Regions from separate parts of the Erwinia sp. Eh17-17 genome, predicted to be linked through region 2. Evidence: riboswitches for the same ligand, from Rfam matches in the RefSeq annotation. Region 2 holds a riboswitch; the other holds the start of a gene.
What was found. Region 2 has a riboswitch for thiamine pyrophosphate ahead of thiC (phosphomethylpyrimidine synthase ThiC). Riboswitches for the same ligand answer to the same signal wherever they lie in the genome.

Region 1: linked by a shared signal. The riboswitch ahead of thiM (hydroxyethylthiazole kinase) and the one ahead of thiC (phosphomethylpyrimidine synthase ThiC) in region 2 are both predicted to bind thiamine pyrophosphate.

The regions. Positions count from the first base shown of each region.
Region 1 is NZ_JBDFQT010000001.1:244,474-249,126, forward strand. Features, by position in the region: gene ABEH87_RS01060 (AzlD domain-containing protein) at 1-102, opposite strand, end outside; gene ABEH87_RS01065 (AzlC family ABC transporter permease) at 99-767, opposite strand; gene ABEH87_RS01070 (XRE family transcriptional regulator) at 871-1,419, shown strand; TPP riboswitch at 1,499-1,595, shown strand; gene thiM (hydroxyethylthiazole kinase) at 1,630-2,421, shown strand; gene thiD (bifunctional hydroxymethylpyrimidine kinase/phosphomethylpyrimidine kinase) at 2,418-3,218, shown strand; gene fbaB (class I fructose-bisphosphate aldolase) at 3,373-4,425, shown strand; gene ABEH87_RS01090 (GntR family transcriptional regulator) at 4,569-4,653, opposite strand, start outside.
Region 2 is NZ_JBDFQT010000015.1:16,850-21,502, forward strand. Features, by position in the region: gene ABEH87_RS21130 (PLP-dependent aminotransferase family protein) at 1-723, shown strand, start outside; gene thiE (thiamine phosphate synthase) at 889-1,533, opposite strand; gene thiC (phosphomethylpyrimidine synthase ThiC) at 1,530-3,479, opposite strand; TPP riboswitch at 3,571-3,671, opposite strand; gene rsd (sigma D regulator) at 3,811-4,317, opposite strand; gene nudC (NAD(+) diphosphatase) at 4,393-4,653, shown strand, end outside.

The DNA of each region.
Region 1 (4,653 bases), on a different contig from region 2:
CAGCGCCAGACGATTACCCAGTTTTGCTCCGGCAAAACGCATCAGCCAGGTGCCGCAGGCCAGCAGCACAATCCCGGCGACGATCGTGACGTTGCCTGTCATGATTTCTTCCTCCCGGCCAGCAGCCCGGCCAGCGATAACAGAACCGGCAACCCGGTCGGGGTAAAGGGGACGGCGAGCAGCGACAGCGCCGCGCCGCAGGAGGCCCGCGTCAGCGTGAGGCGGGATTTCAGCGCCGGGATCACCAGCGCGATTAAAATGGCGGGAAACACGGCATCCAGCCCGATGACCTGAGTATCCGGCAGTAGCTGACCAATCACGCTGCCCAGCACCGCGCCCAGGGGCCAGACCACGGCCACCCCCAGCCCGCACAGCCAGAAAGCGGCTTTGCGCTGCGGTGGCGTAGGCTGCGACAGGCCGAAGACCACGCTCTCATCATTCATAATGTGGCAGCCCAGCAGGGCGGAAAGACGCGACCCGACCAGATCGCGCACGGCAATGCCAAAAGGGAAATGGCGCGCGTTGACCAGCAGCCCGGCCAGCGCAGCCGCCAGCGGATTTCCCCCTGCGGCGACAATGGCAATAAACATAAATTCCGATGCCCCGGCCAGTACAAACAGGCTGGAGAACAGCGGCACCCAGAGCGGGAAGCCGTAGGCAGTTGCCAGCGAGCCATAGGAAATGCCCACCACGCCAACGGCGAGGCAGATCAAATAAATGGCTTTGCGCGTATCCGGCGCGAGCGATGAAAAATGACGGGCGATCATGAGATATTTACCATAACGAACGAAATTGACATTATAATGAACGCAGTAACATTGAATATCAACCCGAACGTTTCGTTCGTTTTAGCGAACACTGAGGCAGCCGATGACCCAACCCATTGCGGTAATTGCAGAGAGTTTAACCCGCGAGCGTACACTGGCCGGGCTTTCCCTGGCCGAAGTGGCCAGAAGAGCGGGGATTGCAAAATCCACGCTGTCGCAGCTGGAAGCGGGCAACGGTAACCCCAGCCTGGAGACGCTCTGGGCGCTGTGCGTGGCGCTCAATATCCCGTTTGCCAGACTGCTGGAGCCGGAACCACAGAAAACCCAGGTGATCCGCCGTGGTGAAGGCGCAAAAGTGGTGGCCGGGGAAGCGAACTATGAGGCGATCCTGCTGGCCAGCTGCCCGCCGGGCGCGCGCCGTGACATCTACCTGCTGATGACCCAGCCGGGGGCCGACCGGCTGTCACTGCCTCATCATGCCGGATCGGTAGAGCATATTATTGTCACCCAGGGCCGGGCGCTGGTCGGGCTGAAAGAGGCGCCAGAGGAGCTGCTGCCCGGCGATTACATCTGTTATCCCGCTGACCGTGAGCATATTTTCAGAGCGCTGGAAGCGGATACCCTGGCGCTGCTGGTGGCAGAGCAGGGGTAGCGGCCTAAACGGGTTTACAGGATCACCGTTTCTCTCTTATCCTGTCCGCTCAGTCAGTAATGAATAAACAGTAAACACGACCAATGACTCGGGGTGCCCTTCTTTGTGAAGGCTGAGAAATACCCGTATAACCTGATCTGGATAATGCCAGCGTAGGGAAGTCAGATGCCCGACCGGCATCGCCTTCTTGATCGCCGGTTGGGAGCAAAAATGATCCAACCTGAACCCCTCAGCCACAGCGACGTGGCCGATTCCCTGACGCTGTTCCAACAGCGATCCCCCCTGATTCACTGTATGACCAATGATGTGGTGCAGACCTTTACGGCCAACGTCCTGCTGGCGCTGGGTGCCTCCCCGGCGATGGTCATCGATGCGCAGGAAGCCGCGCAGTTCAGCGCGATGGCCGATGCCCTGCTGATCAATGTCGGAACCCTGACTCACAGCCGCAGTGAGGCGATGCTGGCCGCCGTTCACGCCGCCAGTACGGCAGGGCGCGGCTGGACGTTAGATCCGGTGGCGGTGGGGGGGCTGGATTTCCGCACCGCCTTCTGTCACCAGCTGCTGCGGCTTAAACCGGCCGCAATTCGCGGTAATGCCTCGGAAATTATGGCGCTGGCAAAGCAGGCGGTCAGCGGCCGTGGCGTTGACAGCCAGCACGCCTCGACGGCCGCACTGCACGCGGCACAGGCGCTGGCGCAGGAGAGCGGCGCGGTGGTGGCGGTGACGGGAGAGGTAGATTTTGTCACCGACGGCAACCGTACCCTGAGCGTCAGCGGCGGCTCGGCGCTGATGACGCGGGTGGTTGGCACCGGCTGCGCGCTGTCGGCGGCGGTGGCCGGTTTTGCCACGCTGCCGGGCGATCGTCTGGTCCATGTTGCCAGCGCCTGTCGCGTCGTCTCCCTCGCCGGAGAACGTGCCGCCGCGCAGGCGAGGGGGCCGGGCAGCTTTATCCCGGCCTTCCTCGACGCTCTGTATCTGCTGGACCCGGAGGCGTGGCGATGAAACGCATTAATGCCATGACGATTGCCGGTACCGACCCCAGCGGTGGCGCGGGGATCCAGGCCGATCTGAAAACCTTCTCGGCGCTGGGCGCTTACGGTACCAGCGCGATCACGGCGCTGGTGGCGCAGAACACCACCGGCGTTCAGTCGGTCTACCGCATTGAGCCCGCGTTCGTGGCCGCGCAGCTGGACTCTGTTCTGTCGGACGTGCGTATCGACACGATTAAAATTGGCATGCTGGCAGAAAGTGCCATTGTCGATGTGGTGGCCGAGCGCCTGAAGGGGGCGAACGTGCCGTGGGTGGTGCTGGATACGGTGATGCTGGCGAAAAGCGGTGACCCGTTACTCAGTGCCGACGCGGTTGCTACTCTGCGCGAGCGCCTGCTGCCGCAGGTTTCCCTGATTACCCCGAACCTGCCGGAGGCCGCCGCGCTGTTGCAGTGCCCGCCCGCCCGTGATGAAAGGGAAATGCGCCAGCAGGGCCGTGCGCTGCTGGCGCTGGGCTGCCAGGCGGTGCTGATGAAGGGCGGCCATCTCAGCGCAGTGGAAAGTCCCGACTGGCTGTTTACCCGCCAGCTGGAGCAGCGTTTTACCGCGCCACGCATCCATACCCGCAATACGCACGGCACCGGCTGTTCCCTGTCGGCGGCGCTGGCGGCGCTGCGTCCGCGTCATAATGACTGGGTCACCACCGTGCAGGCGGCAAAACACTGGCTACAGGGGGCGCTGGAGCAGGCCGATTCGCTGGAGGTGGGCCACGGAAACGGGCCGGTACACCATTTTCATCAATGGTGGTAACCCGCTCACACTTCACGGGCTTTTAGTGCGGATCGTTCTGAAAAATGGAGTCAGCAATTTGCCTTAATGCGGGTTATGGGTTCAACCTGTTGGGGTCAGAAAAACTGACGCGCGGGCCCTGAAAAGGGTCCTGAACATTTTAACAGGAGTTATCATGACGGACATCGTACAGTTATTGGGCAAAGAAGCGGATTCTCTTTTGCAACATCGCTGCATGACTATTCCAGCGGACAACCTCTACCTTCCCGGAGCGGATTATGTTGACCGGGTGATGGTGGATAACAACCGCCCCCCGGCTGTGTTACGCAATATGCAAACCCTGTACAACACCGGACGTTTAGCCGGGACAGGTTACCTCTCTATCCTGCCAGTGGACCAGGGCGTTGAGCATTCAGCCGGCGCCTCCTTTGCGGCGAACCCGCTCTATTTTGACCCGAAAAATATTGTTGAACTGGCCATTGAAGCCGGTTGTAACTGCGTAGCCTCCACCTATGGCGTGCTGGCCTCCGTCTCCCGCCGCTATGCTCACCGCATTCCCTTTATGGTGAAGCTGAACCATAACGAAACGCTGAGTTACCCCACCCAGTACGATCAGACGCTGTATGCCAGCGTCGAACAGGCCTTTAACCTTGGTGCCGTTGCCGTCGGGGCAACCATCTATTTCGGCTCGGAGCAGTCGCGGCGTCAGATTGAAGAGATCTCTGCGGCGTTTGAACGGGCGCATGAACTGGGCATGGTCACCGTGCTGTGGGCTTACCTGCGTAACGATGCCTTCAAGAAAGAGGGGGTGGACTACCACGCCAGCGCTGACCTGACCGGCCAGGCGAACCATCTGGCGGCCACCATCGGCGCGGATATCGTTAAGCAGAAAATGGCGGAGAATAACGGCGGCTATAAGGCGCTGAAATTTGGCCACACTGACGAACGCGTTTACAGCACGCTGACCAGTGATAACCCGATCGATCTGGTGCGCTACCAGCTGGCGAACTGCTATATGGGCCGTGCGGGGTTAATTAACTCCGGCGGCGCAGCGGCCGGGGATACCGATACCGCCGAGTCCGTACGCACGGCGGTCATCAATAAGCGCGCCGGGGGAATGGGGCTGATTCTGGGACGTAAAGCGTTTAAGAAATCGATGAAGGACGGCGTAGCGCTGATTAATTCGGTGCAGGACGTTTATCTGGCGAAGAACGTCACCATCGCCTGACGGTGAACGGGGTGACCCTGTAGGGGCGACCTTTTTTTCCGGTCGCCCCGTGCTGTGAACCGGACGGGCTGACCGAAACAGAAGGTCAGCCCCTACGTGCGGGTGCCCATGTTCCTCCTTTTTTTCGGTCGCCCCGTCATCGGTCACACCGCGTCGAACCACTCGCTGTTCTGTTCGGCAATCGGCGTAATCGAAAAAATCATCTCCTGCAGATGACGCCGCAGCGCC
Region 2 (4,653 bases):
TTTGTGATGCCAGCGGCGCGTAAACAGGCCCTGCTGACGCTGGCACAGCGCTTCGATGCGGCGATTATTGAAGATGATGTGTACGGCGAGCTGGCCTTTGATTATCCGCGCCCGGCAACGATCAAGTCGCTGGATATGGATGGGCGTGTACTGCTTTGCAGCTCATTCTCTAAAACTCTGGCACCGGGCCTGCGCGTGGGTTGGGTGGCTCCGGGGCGCTATTTTGACCGCGTGTTGCATATGAAATATATCAGCACCGGCTCCACGGTGACCCAGACGCAGATGGCCGTTGCCGCGTTTATTCGTCAGGGATACTATCAGCCACATCTGCGACGGATGCGCAGTTACTATCAGCGCAACCTGGAAATATTTACCCGGCGGGTTCGCCACCATTTCCCGTGTGGCATTTGTGTCACTCGCCCGCAGGGCGGCTTCCTGATCTGGGTTGAGCTGCCGGAGCCTTTTGATGCGCTGCGGCTGAATCAGGACCTGCGGGCATCAGATATTCAGATCGCCGTGGGTTCCCTGTTTTCCGCATCAGGCAAATACCGTAACTGCCTGCGCCTCAGCTATGCCCAGCCTTTTACGGATAAAACCGAGCGTGCGCTGGAAATTCTGGGAGAGGCCGTTGAACGCGCCATGCTTTGCTGTTCAGCGGTGGCTGCGCCATTGCAGCAGGATGAGGCGGGAGAGGGCAGGGTCAGCGAGAAGGAAGAGTACTGACCCTGGCGGATGACCGGATTGTCACCCGCACTGCCACTATAGTGATTCCGACGGGTGAGAAAAGCCGCGAATGATAACGCTGCGCAGCGTCTTCAGCGTTGTTTACCGGCGTTACCGACGGTGACATTTTATTGCGGCCTCTCTTCCCGTTTGCTGGTAAAGACGCTAGCTCCGGCGGACCGTCTGCGCTTCCACCAGCTCAAGCAGCTGGTGGGTGGCGGCCCGCCAGTCACTGGCCTGGGTGATGGCGCTGACGACGGCAATGCTGCCGACGCCGGTGGCCATAACCTGCGGCACACGGTCCAGGCTGATCCCTCCGATGGCAACGGTAGAAATGCCTTTCAGTCGCCCAATGTGGCGCGCCAGCTCTTCCAGTCCCTGCGGCGCGGATGGCATCACTTTTGTTTGCGTCGGGAATACGTGACCCAGAGCAATATAAGAAGGCTGTTCGGCCAGCGCTCTGTCCAGCTCGACATCGTCATGCGTTGACAGACCAAGGCGCAGACCGGCAGCGTGAATCGCATCCAGGTCGGCAACATCAAGATCTTCCTGTCCAAGATGGACGCCGTAGGCCTGATGTTTGATTGCCAGCCGCCAGTAGTCATTAATAAACAGGCGCGCCTGATAGCGTTTACCCAGAGCAATGGCATCGACGATCTGCTGTTCGACTTCACTATCCGCGCAGTCTTTAATCCGTAACTGCAGTGTCCTCACGCCGGCATCCAGCAGGCGTGCAATCCATTCCACCGTATCGACCACCGGGTACAGGCCCAGCCGCGCTTCGGTAGCGGGAAAAGCGCCACGACTCATAATTTTTCCTCTGATTTCAGGTTATCTGCACGGTGATAAAGCTCACCGCCGCGATGGCGAAACGCCTCAGACATCTGTGCCATACCCATTTCGATCGGCCGGGCTTCGGCCTCCTGACGGGCAGCGTATTCACGTACTTCCTGAGTGATTTTCATAGAGCAAAATTTGGGGCCACACATTGAACAGAAGTGAGCCACTTTGCCGGACTCCTGCGGCAGGGTTTCATCGTGGTAAGCACGTGCGGTGTGCGGATCGAGCGCCAGGTTAAACTGGTCCTCCCAGCGGAATTCAAAACGCGCTTTCGACATCGCATTATCGCGAATTTGTGCGCCGGGGTGGCCTTTGGCGAGATCGGCAGCATGGGCGGCGATCTTGTAGGCGATCAGCCCCTGTTTCACGTCCTCTTTATTCGGCAGACCGAGGTGCTCCTTTGGCGTCACGTAGCACAGCATCGCGCAGCCAAACCAGCCGATCATCGCAGCACCAATACCGGAGGTGAAGTGATCGTATCCCGGCGCAATATCGGTGGTCAGCGGCCCCAGGGTATAAAACGGCGCTTCATGGCAGTGTTCAAGCTGTTCCGTCATGTTGACGCGGATCATCTGCATTGGCACATGGCCCGGCCCTTCAATCATCACCTGTACGTCATACTCCCAGGCGATTTTGGTCAGTTCGCCCAGCGTGCGCAGTTCGGCAAACTGCGCTTCGTCGTTGGCATCCTGAATTGAACCCGGACGCAGGCCATCCCCCAGCGACAGCGAGACATCATAAGCGGCACAAATTTCGCAAATCTCGCGGAAGTGTTGATAGAGAAAACTCTCCTGATGATGTGACAGGCACCATTTTGCCATGATCGACCCACCACGGGAGACGATGCCGGTTAGCCGTCTGGCGGTCATCGGCACGTAGCGTAGCAACACACCGGCATGGATGGTGAAATAATCAACGCCCTGTTCAGCCTGCTCCAGCAGCGTATCGCGGAAAATTTCCCAGTTGAGATCTTCTGCGACGCCGTTCACTTTTTCCAGCGCCTGGTAAATCGGCACGGTACCAATGGGAACCGGGCTGTTGCGCAGGAGCCATTCACGGGTTTCGTGAATATAACGCCCGGTTGAGAGATCCATTACCGTATCGGCACCCCAGCGCACCGACCATACCAGTTTTTCCACCTCTTCTTCGATCGAAGAGCTGACCGCGGAATTGCCGATATTGGCGTTAATCTTGACCAGGAAATTGCGGCCGATAATCATCGGCTCGGACTCCGGATGATTAATGTTGGCCGGGATAATCGCACGGCCGGCTGCCACCTCCTGGCGGACAAATTCAGCGGTGATGTTGTCCGGCAGCTGCGCGCCGAAGCTGTGGCCCGGATGCTGTTGCAGCAGGACATCACCCCGTATACGCTCGCGGCCCATATTCTCACGCAGGGCGATATACTCCATTTCCGGCGTGATAATGCCCTGACGGGCATAATGCATTTGAGTGACGCAGCGTCCTGCCAGTGACCGACGTGGCCGGGGCAGGTTCTCAAAGCGTAAGTGGTCCAGCCCGTCGTCTGCCAGGCGTTGTTGCGTGTAGGTCGAGCTGAGTTCCTCCCTCTCCTCGGTATCGCCCCGTCTGGCGATCCACTGGCTGCGCAGCTTCTGCAGCCCGGCATGGACATCAATCGTCGCGGTCGGGTCACCATACGGGCCTGCCGTATCGTAGACCGGTACCGGTTCGTTTTCTTCCAGCAGCGGTCGATCCTGGCTACCGCCCACGGTCGTCGGGCTGAGCTGGATCTCGCGCATCGGTACGCGGATATCCGGCTGCGACCCGCTCAGATAAATACGTTTTGAATTGGGAAAAGCCGTACCCTGCAGGGAGTCGATAAACTGCTGCGCGGCGGCGCGCTGTTGGCGGCGGCTGGCTTTTTTCTCAACGAAAGGTTTTTCAACGGTAGACATAGCAATTTCCTGATCATTAAACAGAAGTTTGCTTGCCTGGAGGCGGGGAGTAACGATAACGATGTGAGAAAATGGGCATTCACATCGCCATAGCAGATTTACTCTTGTTCCCTTCGCAGGTACTAACCTGATCAGGTTCCGCGGATCCCGAATTAACGGTCTCAGCCCCGAAGGGCACTCCGACAAGATATCGATGAGAATTATGGCTAATAAGTCACAACTCCCGGTCTCGAAATTAACACTACGCAGGGATGAGGCACGCCTCATCCGAACCCCTTCAGCATAAAGGGGCATTTTGGAAACTACAAGAAAATCACATTTTGATAACGAATCAGGCAGGGCGTGCGAGGGTGCAGGCGTTGGCAGCTTCTTGATTTTCAGCCATATTGTCTAAAGCTAACTGGATGAATTTATCTTCCAGAGTAAAGCGGGCTTCCAGCGCTTCACCCACAATGGACAGCGCATTCTGGAATTCCCGATAGTTGTCATGATCGATAGCGTCTTCCAGATGAGAATCATAAACCTGCATGATCCGATCGGTATTGGCCTTTAGTGAGGGGTAGATCAGCGACGCTTTCGCCAGCTGCTCAGTTCCTTCCAGCTCTTTGATAAAGCGTTGATAGACGGTGAAGTGGCCCGTCGAAAGATAATCCACCAGATTCAGGCAAAACGTATCGAGCGCGTTTTCATCGAGCGTCGTCAGCGTTTCCTTGTTAGGCTTGATACCAGCCACTTGATAGTAGGTAACCAGCAACTGCTTGCGCGAGCGCAGACAGAAGTCTACCAGCTCACTGCAACCGCCGACGCGCGCGGTGAGGACTTCTAACTGGTTAAGCATGTTCAACTCCGTGAGTGTTATATTTTAACGTCTGACCTCAATCCAGTCTTTAAGCTGAGGATGATGAGCAAAATGATGGAACAGGAAATTTTAAGCGTAGACGCTGGCTGGTGGATTGTCAGCCTGGAACATAAAATTTGGTTACCAAAAGGTGAATTACCTCAGGGGAATGCCGGTTTACTCGGTCTGGCAGGATCGCGGGGATCGCCGATTGGTGAGTGGCAGGGGCAAACCGTCTGGCTGATCCGCGATACGCGGCCTCAGGATATGGGATCGTTACGGCAGCTGCTCGATAGCGAAACCGGGCTGTTCCAGCTGGTCGGGCGGGGCATTCAG